DNA from 2 places in the Actinacidiphila sp. bgisy160 genome. Region 1 is predicted to be linked to the other one. Evidence: riboswitches for the same ligand, from Rfam matches in the RefSeq annotation. Region 1 holds a riboswitch; the other holds the start of a gene.
What was found. A riboswitch is a leader RNA that binds a small molecule or an ion and turns the genes downstream of it on or off. The one in region 1 is predicted to bind thiamine pyrophosphate.
Positions count from the first base shown of each region.

Region 2: another riboswitch for thiamine pyrophosphate. It lies ahead of thiO (glycine oxidase ThiO); the one in region 1 lies ahead of AC3EUJ_RS25560 (thiamine ABC transporter substrate-binding protein).

Region 1 covers NZ_JBYIQW010000037.1:39,039-44,838, reverse strand. Annotated here, with positions in the region: gene AC3EUJ_RS25570 (Type 1 glutamine amidotransferase-like domain-containing protein) at 1-342, shown strand, start outside; gene rlmN (dual-specificity RNA methyltransferase RlmN) at 680-1,786, shown strand; TPP riboswitch at 1,854-1,958, shown strand; gene AC3EUJ_RS25560 (thiamine ABC transporter substrate-binding protein) at 1,950-3,035, shown strand; gene AC3EUJ_RS25555 (ABC transporter permease) at 3,104-4,717, shown strand; gene AC3EUJ_RS25550 (ABC transporter ATP-binding protein) at 4,717-5,742, shown strand.
Region 2 covers NZ_JBYIQW010000004.1:159,076-164,875, forward strand. Annotated here, with positions in the region: gene metF (methylenetetrahydrofolate reductase [NAD(P)H]) at 1-435, opposite strand, end outside; gene thiE (thiamine phosphate synthase) at 573-1,277, opposite strand; gene AC3EUJ_RS06390 (Rv2175c family DNA-binding protein) at 1,324-1,689, opposite strand; gene AC3EUJ_RS06395 (NAD(P)/FAD-dependent oxidoreductase) at 1,790-2,995, opposite strand; TPP riboswitch at 3,077-3,190, shown strand; gene thiO (glycine oxidase ThiO) at 3,187-4,335, shown strand; gene thiS (sulfur carrier protein ThiS) at 4,332-4,550, shown strand; gene AC3EUJ_RS06410 (thiazole synthase) at 4,555-5,358, shown strand; gene pknB (Stk1 family PASTA domain-containing Ser/Thr kinase) at 5,546-5,800, shown strand, end outside.

The DNA.
Region 1 (5,800 bases):
TGCCATTGGATGCGGGAGTCCGGGCTGGCCGATCTGCTGCCTTCGCTGCCCGAGATGGTCTGGGTGGGAGTGAGCGCCGGAAGCATGGTGATGACGCCCCGGATCGGGGCGTACTTCGTCGAGTGGCCGTCCGCGCCGGACGACCGCACTCTGGGGGTCGTCGACTTCTCGATCTTCCCGCACCTGGACGCTTTCCCGCAGAACACCCTGGCTGACGCAGAGCGCTGGGCCGCAGACATCGGCGTCCCGGCTTACGCCATCGACGAACAGACGGCGATCAAGGTGGTCGACGGCTCCGTCGAGGTGGTCTCCGAAGGGCAATGGACGAAGTTCGGGTCATAGCCGCCCGGCATTCGTGATGTCGCGTCCCTCCTGCGCAGCCTCGGTGTCGAGGGCGGTGGCGACCCCGATCGTATCGAACGGATGTGTGAATCCTTCCGGGGCTTGGAACGCCTGCGGGTGATCCGGCGCTGTATCCACAGATCCAGCTCGATGCCGCGGACGCGCGGATCCGCAGGGCCGATGCGACTGCGGGCTCCCGAAGCCGTCCCGCAGGCGGTCGGCGACTGCAGGGCCTTGTCTGGGCCGCCCTGGGCCGTGAAAGGGCCGCCGGAAGGTGACAGGACCCTCACCCGTCTGACCTGGGGGCGCCGAATCGATCTGCGACACTGGTAGCACCATGCCTGCACCCGGAGAACTCACATTCGTCGCGCCGCGCGGAGCCAAGAAGCCCCCGCGGCACCTTGCCGATCTCTCGCCCGAGGAGCGCCGGGAGGCGGTCGCGGAGCTGGGGGAGAAGCCGTTCCGCGCCAAGCAGCTGTCGCAGCACTACTTCGCGCGCTACGCCGATGACCCGGCCGCGTGGACGGACATCCCGGCGGCGGCGCGGGGGAAGCTGGCGGAGCGGCTGCTGCCGGACCTGATGTCGGTGGTGAGGCACAGCAGCACCGACAACGACACGACGCGCAAGACGCTGTGGCGGCTGTTCGACGGGACGCTGGTCGAGTCGGTCCTGATGCGCTACCCGGACCGGGTGACGATGTGCATCAGCTCGCAGGCGGGCTGCGGCATGAACTGCCCGTTCTGCGCGACCGGCCAGGCGGGCCTGGACCGGAACCTGTCCACCGGGGAGATCGTGCACCAGATCGTGGCGGGCATGCGCTCGCTGCGGGACGGGGAGATCCCGGGCGGTCCGGCGCGGCTGTCGAACATCGTGTTCATGGGCATGGGCGAGCCGCTCGCGAACTACAAGCGTGTCGTCGGCGCCATCCGCCGGCTGACCGACCCGGAGCCGGACGGGCTGGGGTTGTCCCAGCGGGGCATCACCGTGTCGACGGTGGGCCTGGTCCCGGCGATGCTGCGCTTCGCCGACGAGCGCTTCAAGTGCCGGCTCGCGGTGTCGCTGCACGCGCCCGACGACGAGCTGCGCGACACCCTGGTGCCGGTGAACACCCGCTGGAAGGTGCGCGAGGTGCTGGATGCCGCGTGGCACTACGCGGACGTGTCCGGGCGCCGGGTCTCGATCGAGTACGCGCTGATCCGGGACATCAACGACCAGGCGTGGCGGGCCGACCTGCTGGGCCGGCTGCTCAAGGGTCGCCGCGTGCACGTCAACCTTATCCCGCTCAATCCGACCCCCGGCTCGAAGTGGACGGCCTCGCGTCCCGAGGACGAGCGGGCGTTCGTGGCGGCGCTGGAGGCGCACGGCGTGCCGGTGACCGTCCGGGACACCCGGGGGCAGGAGATCGACGGCGCCTGCGGGCAGCTGGCGGCTTCCGAGCGCTGAACTGCGCTTGCTATGGTGACGGTCGTTTGCGGCTGTTTGCCGCGACGTCACGCACATCACACAAAAGAACATCCGACAGGGGAGCGCGCAGAGCGCTGAGAGTGCGGCACGGCCGCAGACCCTCGGACCTGATCCGGGTCATACCGGCGTAGGGAGTCACCACATGAGCACCACCCGTCGGCGTGTGGCCGGCACCGCACTGGCCGTCGCGCTCGGCGCGAGCGCGCTCGCCGCCTGCGGCAGCGACGACACCGCCAAGGGCGAGGGCGGCACCGCCTCCAAGACCGTCACCCTGGTCAGCCACGACTCCTTCGCCGCGTCCAAGGACGTGCTGAAGGCGTTCACGAAGCAGACCGGCTACACCGTCAAGGTGCTGCGCGGCGGCGACGCCGGCGCCGCGGTCAACCAGGCCGTGCTGTCCAAGGGCAACCCGCAGGGTGACGTCTTCTTCGGCGTCGACAACACCCTGCTGTCCCGGGCCCTCGACAACGACCTGTTCGAGCCGTACGAGGCCAAGGACCTCGGCAAGGTGCCCGCCGCGCTCCAACTGGACGCCGGCAAGCACCGCGTCACCCCGATCGACTTCGGCGACGTCTGCGTCAACTACGACCGGAAGTACTTCACCGAGCACAAACTGCCCGTGCCGGAAGGCCTCGACGACCTCGTCAAGCCGGAGTACAAGGACCTGCTGGTCACCGAGAACGCCGCCACCTCCTCACCTGGGCTCGCCTTCCTCCTCGCCACCACCGCCGCGTACGGTGACGGGGGCTGGGAGGACTACTGGAAGAAGCTCAAGGCGAACGGCGTCCAGGTCGTCGACGGCTGGGAGCAGGCGTACTACGACACCTTCTCCGGGGCGGGCGGCGGCAAGGGCGACAAGCCGCTGGTCGTCTCGTACGCCTCCAGCCCGCCCGCCGAGGTGCTCGGCCTGAAGACGCAGCCCGAGCAGGGGCCGACCGGTGTCGCGACCGGCACCTGCTTCCGGCAGGTGGAGTTCGCCGGCCTGCTGAAGGGCGCGAAGAACACCGAGGGCGGCAAGGCGCTCGTCGACTTCCTGCTGAGCCGCGCCTTCCAGGAGGACATGCCGCTCAACATGTTCGTCAACCCCGCGCGCGACGACGCGAAGCTGCCCGAGGTCTTCACCAAGTACGCGCCGGTGATCAGCGACCCGGCCACCGTCGCCCCGGAGAAGATCGCCGACAACCGGGAGCAGTGGGTCAAGTCGTGGTCCTCGCTCGTGCTGAAGTAACCAAGTCCGCCGAGGGGACGCGCGCCGGGGCGACGGCCGTCCGGCCGCTCGCCGTACGGCTCGGCCTGATGGCCGTCCCGGTCGTGTTCTTCGGGCTGTTCTTCGGCTACCCGGTCGCCGCCATCGTCGCCCGCGGGCTCCGCGAGGGCGGGCGGTGGCGGTTCGGCCGGTTCGCGGAGGTCCTGGGCGAGCCCGACATCCTGCACGTGCTGTGGTTCACCTGCTGGCAGGCGGCCGCCTCCACCGCGCTCACCCTGGCGATCGCGCTGCCCGGCGCGTACGTCTTCGCCCGTTTCGACTTCCCCGCCAAGCAGGTGCTGCGGGCGGTGGTGACCGTGCCCTTCGTGCTGCCGACGGTGGTCGTCGGTTCGGCCTTCCTCGCCCTGCTGGGGCGCGGCGGGCTGCTCGACGAGCTGTGGGGGGTGCGCCTGGACACCACGGTCTGGGCGATCCTCCTCGCGCACGTCTTCTTCAACTACGCCGTGGTCGTACGGACCGTGGGCGGGCTGTGGGCACAGCTCGACCCGAGGCAGGAGGAGGCCGCGCGGGTCCTCGGCGCGGGACGCCTCGCGGCCTGGCGCAAGGTGACGCTGCCCGCCCTCGCGCCGGCCGTCGCCGCGGCCGCGCTCATGGTCTTCCTGTTCACCTTCACCTCCTTCGGCGTCATCCAGATCCTCGGCGGCCCCGCCTTCTCCACCTTGGAGGTGGAGATCTACCGGGAGACCGCGCAGTTGCTGGACCTGCCGACGGCGGCCGTGCTGACGATCGTCCAGTTCGCCGCCGTCGCGGCGATCCTCGCGGTGCACGCCGGGACCGTGCGGCGCAGGGAGAGCGCGCTGCGGCTGGTGGACCCGGCCCGCACCGCGCGGCGGCCGCGCGGCGCCGGCGAGTGGGGGCTGCTCGCGGGCGTGCTCGGTGTGGCCGCGCTGCTGATCCTGCTGCCGCTGGGCGTGCTGGCCGAGCGCTCGCTGCACGGACCCGACGGTTACGGCCTCGGCTACTACCGGGCGCTGGGCTCGGTGGCGGGCAGCGGCGGGACCTTCCTGGTGGCGCCGGTCGCCGCGGTCTGGAACTCGCTCCAGTACGCGGCCGCCGCCACCGCGATCGCCCTGGTCGTCGGCGGGCTGGCCGCGGCCGCCCTCACCCGGCGGGCCGGGCGTCTCGTACGGGGCTTCGACGCCCTGCTCATGCTGCCGCTCGGCACCTCGGCCGTGACCATCGGCTTCGGCTTCCTCATCACCCTCGACGAGCCGCCGCTGGACCTGCGCTCCTCCTGGATCCTCGTGCCGCTCGCCCAGGCGCTGGTCGGGGTGCCCTTCGTGGTGCGCACCATGCTTCCCGTGCTGCGTGCCGTGGACGACCGGCTGCGCGAGGCGGCGGCGGTGCTCGGCGCCTCCCCGCTGCGGGTGTGGCGCGAGGTCGATCTTCCGCTGGTGCGGCGGGCGCTGCTGGTGGCGGCCGGCTTCGCCTTCGCCGTGTCCCTGGGCGAGTTCGGCGCCACCGTCTTCATCGCGCGCCCCGACAACCCCACCCTCCCGGTCGCGGTCGCCCGCTTCCTCGGGCGGGCCGGGGAGCTCAACTACGGCCAGGCGATGGCGCTCAGCACCGTGCTGATGCTGGTGTGCGCGGGTGCGCTGCTGGCGCTGGAACGTATCCGCATCGACAGGTCGGGGGAGTTCTGATGTCGCTGCTGCGACTGGACGGCGCCACCGTGCGCTTCGGCGGCCACACCGCCCTGGACGCCGTGGGCCTGGAGGTCGCCGAGCACGAGACGGTCTGTGTGCTCGGGCCCAGCGGCAGCGGCAAGTCCACGCTGCTGCGGGTCGTCGCCGGGCTGCAGCCGCTGGACGCCGGGCGCGTCCTGCTGGCCGGCCGCGACCAGGCGGGTGTTCCCGCGCACCGGCGCGGCGTGGGCCTGATGTTCCAGGACCACCAGCTCTTCCCGCAGCGCGACGTCGCCGGGAACGTCGACTTCGGCCTGCGCATGCGCGGCGCCGGTCGTGCCGAACGGGAGCGCACCGTCGGTGAGTTGCTGGAGCTTGTCGGCCTGCCCGGCACGCAGCGGCGCGCCGTGGCGTCCCTGTCCGGCGGTGAGCAGCAGCGCGTCGCCCTGGCCCGGGCCCTGGCACCGGGGCCACGGGTGCTCATGCTCGACGAGCCGCTCGGCCAGCTCGACCGGGGCCTGCGCGAGCGGCTGGTGGTCGAGCTGCGCGGGCTGTTCCGTCGGCTGGACACCACGGTGCTGGCCGTCACGCACGACCAGAGCGAGGCCTTCGCGCTGGCCGACCGCGTTGTCGTCATGCGGGACGGACGCGTCGAGCAGATCGGCACCCCGCTGCAGGTGTGGCATCGGCCCGCCTCGGAGTTCGTCGCGCGCTTCCTCGGCTTCGACAACGTGGTGGCCGCGACCGTCACCGGCGACGCCGCCGACACCGTCTGGGGCAAGGTCCCCGTCCCCCCGGGCTCCGCACAGGGCGCCGGACGGCTGCTCGTCCGGCCCGGCGGCGTGCGGCTCGTCCCGGCCGAGGACGGGCTGCGCTGCCACGTGCTCGCGCGCACCTTCCGCGGCGACCAGGTCACCCTCCTCCTGCGCCCCGAGGAAGGCCCACCGCTGGAGGCCGGCTGCGCCCTGCGCGACGCCCCGGCCGAGGGCGACACGGTGGGCGTCTCCTTCGCGGTGGACGAGGTCGTCGTCCTGGGCGGGTAGACCTCGTCCCGCCGGCCGCCCCGCCCGCGGGAGGCCAGGACGGCCGAACCTTGTTGCG
Region 2 (5,800 bases), on a different contig from region 1:
GACCAGTTCGTAGGCGTAGTCCACGCCCTCCGGGTGCCGCAGCCACTCCCCCATGGGGTCGCCGGGCGGGTCGCCGCGCAGCGCGAGCATGTTGCGGATGCCCGCGTCCGCGTACTGGCCGATGATGTTGCGCAGCTCGGCGATGGAGTGGTTGACCGCGGTCAGGTGGGCCACCGGGGTCAGCGTGGTGTCGGAGGCGATCCGCTCCGTCGCCCGGACCGTGCCCTCACGGGACTTGCCGCCCGCGCCATAGGTGACGGAGACGAAGGTCGGACCCACCGCCTCGATGCGGCGGATCGCGTTCCACAGGGTCCGCTCGCCCTTCTCGGTCCTCGGTGCCATGAACTCGAAGGAGTACGAGCGCTCGCCGGAGGCCAGCAGCTCACGAATGGTGACCGCGTGATCGGTCCTGGTGGAGGCGGTTCCGAGGGCCATGCGCCTCAGGCTAACGGCGAGGGCCGGACCGTCCCAACAGATGAGGCCCGAATGTCCACCCCTTGGACATCCCGCACTCGCGGCACGAGACGGCCCCGCGCGGGCCCCGCTGCGCGCCGAGCGGCGCGGGTCGTCGCTCAGGCCTCGTACGAGCGCACCCGCTTGGCCAGCTCGGCCGCCGCGGCACCCGGCTCGGCCGCCTCGGTGACGGCCCGCACCACCACGATCCGGCGGGCCCCGGCGTCGAGCACCTGATCCACGTTGGACAGGTCGATCCCGCCGATCGCGAACCACGGCCGGTCCGTGCCCAGGCCGGCCGCGTACCGCACCAGGCCGAGGCCCGGCGCGGGCCGGCCGGGCTTGGTCGGGGTGGGCCACACCGGCCCGGTGCAGAAGTAGTCCGCACCGGGCTCCACGGGCCCCTGGCCTTCGGCATGGGGGACCCCGGCCGCGGCTGCCGCCTCGGACTCGGAGTGGCAGGACCGCCCGATGATCACCTCGTCGCCGAGGATCGCGCGGGCGGCCGGCACGGGCAGGTCGCCCTGGCCCAGGTGGAGGATGTCCGCCGCGGCCGCGTGCGCCACGTCGGCGCGGTCGTTCACCGCGAGCAGCCGGCCGTGCCGTCCGCACTCCTCCGAGAGGACCGCGAGGTACTCCAGCTCCTCGCGGGCCTCCAGTCCCTTGTCGCGCAGCTGGATGACGTCGACCCCGGAGGCCAGCACGGCGTCCGCGAACGCCGCGAACTCCTTCAGGCCGCCGTGGCGCTTGCGCGCGTCGGTGCACAGGTAAAGCCGGGCGTCGGCGAGCTGGGCACGGCTGCTCGTGCTCGTACGCGTGCTCATACGGGAGGGTCCCCCTCGGTGGCTGCGGCGTTGGCGGGTCGTTCGGTCAGACGGCGAGCGCCTGGGCGCGGCGCTTCACCTCGGTGCCGCGGTTGTCCCGCAGCGCCTGGACGGGGGTGCCGGGCAGGCTCTCGTCCGGGGTGAACAGCCACTCCAGGGCCTCTTCGTCGCTGAACCCGTCGTCCTTGAGCAGGGTGAGGGTGCCCGCGAGGCCCTTGACGATCTTCTCCTCGCCGATGAAGTCGGCGGGAACCATGAGCACCCGGTTCTCACCGCGGCGTACGGCGATGAGCTGGCCCTCCTTGATGAGCTGGCGGACCCGGGTCACCTCCACGCCGAGGCGCTCGGCGACGTCGGGGACGTACAGCCAGGAGGGGATGAGGGAGTCAATCTTTGCGTCGATCTCGGTCACAGGACAAGCGTGCCATCCCGGACCGACACCATGGAACCGCTCACGCCACCCGTTGCTCCGTCCTGACGGGTCCGCCACGCCTCCGGCACCACCACGGGTGTCAGACGACCGCGGCCCGTAGCTGCACCGCAGGGTCGGTGGCCAGGGCACCGTCGAGGTGGGCGCCGCGCCCGATGAGCTTGCGGGCCTGCGCCAGGTCGCGGGGCCGGCCCACGGCGAACAGCGCGACCAACTGGCCGTCGCGCAGCCACAGCACCGACCAGGCGGGCCCGTCCGGGTCCCCGCGCAGCAGCATGCGGTCGCAGTCCCCGTGGTGCCCGGCGTACTGCACGAAGCGCCCGAACTGCTCCGACCAGAAGTAGGGGACGGGGTCGTAGGGCTCGTCGCCGCCCAGGATGTTCGCGGCGGCCGTGCGCGGTCCCTGCACGGCGTTGTCCCAGTGGTGGATCAGCAGCCGCTCCCCGTACCGCGCCGAGGGGAAGGAGGCGCAGTCCCCCACGGCGTACACGTCCGGCACCGAGGTGCGCAGCCGGTCGTCGGCGAGGACCGAGCGGTCCGGCCCCAGCTCGACGCCGGAACCGGCCAGCCACCCGGTGGCGGGCCGGGCGCCGATACCGATGACGACCGCCTCGGCGGCGAGCACGCTGCCGTCGGCCAGGCGCACCGCGCCCGGTTCGACGGAGGAGACCACCGCGCCGGTGCGCAGCTCCACGCCCTCCTCCGCGTACCAGCCGCGCATCCGTTCGGCGATGTGCTCGGGCAGCACCCCGGCGAGCGGATGGCCGGCGGCCTCGACGACGGTCACCTCGCACCCGGCGTGACGTGCCGCCGTGGCGAACTCCGCGCCGATCCAGCCCGCGCCGACCACCACGACCCGGCGCCGGCCCTCCAGCACCGGGCGCAGCGCGGTGGCGTCGTCCAGGGTCCGCAGCACATGCACCCCCGGCGTGCCCTCGCTGCCCGGCAGCATGAGGGGCTCGGCGCCGCTGGCCAGGACGAGCTTGTCGTAGCCGACCGGGCCGGCGTCGGTGTGGACCTGCCGCTCGCCGGGGCGCAGGGCGCTCGCGTGCCGCCCGAGCAGCAGTTCGACGCCGATGCCCGCGAAGTCGACGTCCAGCGCCGGGCCCTCCTCGGCGCCGAAGAGCACCCCCTTGGACAGCGGCGGCCGGTCGTAGGGGGCGTGCGGCTCCGCGCCGATCAGCGTGATCGCCCCGCCCCACCCCTGCTCGCGCAGGGACACGGCGGTCTGCACCCCGGCCATTCCTGCCCCTACGACGACGACGCGCTGTTCACTGCTGCTGGTCACGCGATCACGGTAACGCCGCGGGGCGTCGCCCGCCGGTACCCGTGCCCTACTCGCCGCGGACGGTGCGTACTAAGGTGGGCCGGGAACACTCGCGGGAGCCCGGCGCACCGGGCTGAGAGGGCGGCTGGAGCGGCCGCCGACCGTACGAACCTGATCCGGGTCATGCCGGCGAAGGGAGGAGCGGGAACATCATGCACCGTCATGACGTCGTCGTGGTCGGCGGCGGGATCATCGGACTGGTCACCGCGTGGCGGGCCGGCCTGCGCGGCCTGCGCACGGCGGTCGCGGACCCCGAACCGGGCGGCGGCGCAGCCCAGGTGGCCGCGGGGATGCTGGCCCCTGTCACCGAGGTGCAGTACGGCGAGCAGGCGCTGCTCGAGCTCAACCTCGCGGCGGCGCGCCGCTATCCGTCCTTCGTGGCCGAGCTGGAGGAGACCACCGGTCTCGGCCTCGGCTACCGCACCTGCGGCACCCTCGCCGTCGCCCTCGACGCCGACGACCGCGCACAGCTGCGCGAACTCCACGCCTTCCAGCAGTCCCTGGGCCTCGCCTCGGAGTGGCTCGGCGGCCGTGAGTGCCGCCGCCTGGAGCCGATGCTCTCCCCCGGCGTGCACGGCGGGCTGCGGGTCGACGGCGACCACCAGATCGACCCCCGGCGGCTGGCCGCGGCGCTGGTGCGCGCCTGCGAGCTGTCCGGGGTGGAGTTCCGGCGGTCGCGGGTGGCCCGGGTGGACGTCAGGGGCGACCGCGCCCACGGGGTGGTCCTGGAGGACGGCACCCGGGTCACCGCCGGGCAGGTGGTGCTGGCCGCCGGAAGCCTCAGCGGCCGCGTCGGGGGGCTGCCCGCACGGGCACTGCCGCCCGTACGGCCGGTGAAGGGGCAGGTGCTGCGGCTGCGGGTGCCCGCGGCGTACGCGCCGTTCCTGTCACGGACGGTTCGGGCCGTGGTGCGCGGCGGCCACGTCTACCTGGTGCCGCGCGAGAACGGCGAACTGGTCGTCGGCGCCACCAGCGAGGAGATGGGCTGGGACACCACCGTCACCGCCGGCGGGGTGTACGAACTGCTCCGCGACGCCCACGCATTGCTGCCCGGCATCACCGAACTCCCGCTGGCCGAGACGCGGGCGGGACTGCGTCCCGGCACGCCCGACAACGCCCCGCTGCTCGGCCGCGGCGCGCTGGACGGACTGGTGCTCGCCACCGGCCACCACCGCAACGGCGTCCTGCTGACCCCGCTGACCGGCGACGTGATGGCCGAGGTCCTCACCGGGTCGGAGGTCCCCGCACCGGCCCGGCCCTTCTCCCCCGACCGCTTCGCCCTCCAGGAGCAGCACGCATGACCGCGCCCCTCCTTCTGTCCGTCTCCGTCAACGGCGAGGCCCGGGAGGTCGCCGAGGGCGTCACCCTCGACCGCCTCGTCGCGACCCTGACCGCCGCTCCTTCCGGAGTGGCGGCCGCCCTCAACGAGACCGTCGTCCCCCGCGCCCAGTGGCAGGCGACCGCGCTCCGCGACGGCGACCGCGTCGAGGTGCTCACCGCGGTCCAGGGAGGCTGACCCCATGGCCGACGACCCGCTGACCATCGGCAATACCACCTTCGGCTCCCGGCTGATCATGGGCACGGGCGGTGCGCCCAGCCTGGAGATCATGGAGCAGGCGCTGCTCGCCTCCGGCACCGAGCTGACCACGGTCGCCATGCGGCGGCTGGACCCCACGGTCAAGGGCTCCGTGCTGTCCGTGCTCACCCGGCACGGCATCCGCGTACTGCCGAACACCGCCGGGTGCTACACCGCCGGCGAGGCCGTGCTCACCGCGCGCCTGGCACGCGAGGCGATCGGCACGGACTGGGTGAAGCTGGAGGTCATCGCCGACGAGCGCACCCTGCTGCCGGACCCGGTGGAGCTGCTGGACGCGGCGGAGACCCTCGTGGACGACGGCTTCACGGTGCTGCCCTACACCAGCGACGATCCGGTGCTCGCCCGGAAGCTGGAGGACGTGGGCTGTGCGGCGATCATGCCTCTGGGCTCGCCCATCGGATCGGGGCTCGGCATTCGCAACCCGCACAACTTCGAGCTGATCGTCGAGCGGGCGACCGTGCCGGTGATCCTGGACGCGGGGGCGGGGACGGCCTCGGACGCGGCCCTGGCGATGGAGCTGGGCTGCGCGGCCGTCATGCTGGCCTCCGCCGTCACACGGGCGAGGGAACCGGTGCTCATGGCGGAGGCCATGCGGCACGCCGTCGAGGCCGGGCGCCTGGCGTACCGGGCGGGGCGTATCCCCCGCCGCCACCACGCGACCGCGTCCTCCCCCGCTGTGGGTCTCGCCACGTTCGACCCCGAACGCCCCGCCTTCGGCGCCTCCTGACGAGCGGCCCGGCGTACGGCGGCGACCTGCGCGGGACCGCCCCGGAACCGCGGCGGGGCGGGGCAGTACCCGCCAGGGACACCGCCACCGCGCCGGGTCACGGGGCGGTTGCGGTACCGCACGGGTGGGGTACAACCTGCGCGGGTTAGCCCAGAAGGGTCATGTCGGCACCGTAAACTGCACCTTCGTGGACAGGACGCTTCAGGACCCGCTGGTCGGGCAGACGCTCGACGGCCGCTACCGGGTGGAGTCCCGGATCGCGGTCGGCGGCATGGCGACGGTGTACCGGGCACTGGACATCCGCCTGGACCGGGTGCTGGCCCTGAAGGTCATGCACCCCGCCCTCTTGGCCGAGCCCGGCTTCGTGGAGCGCTTCATCCGCGAGGCGAAGACGGTGGCACGCCTCGACCACCCCAACGTGGTGCAGGTCTACGACCAGGGC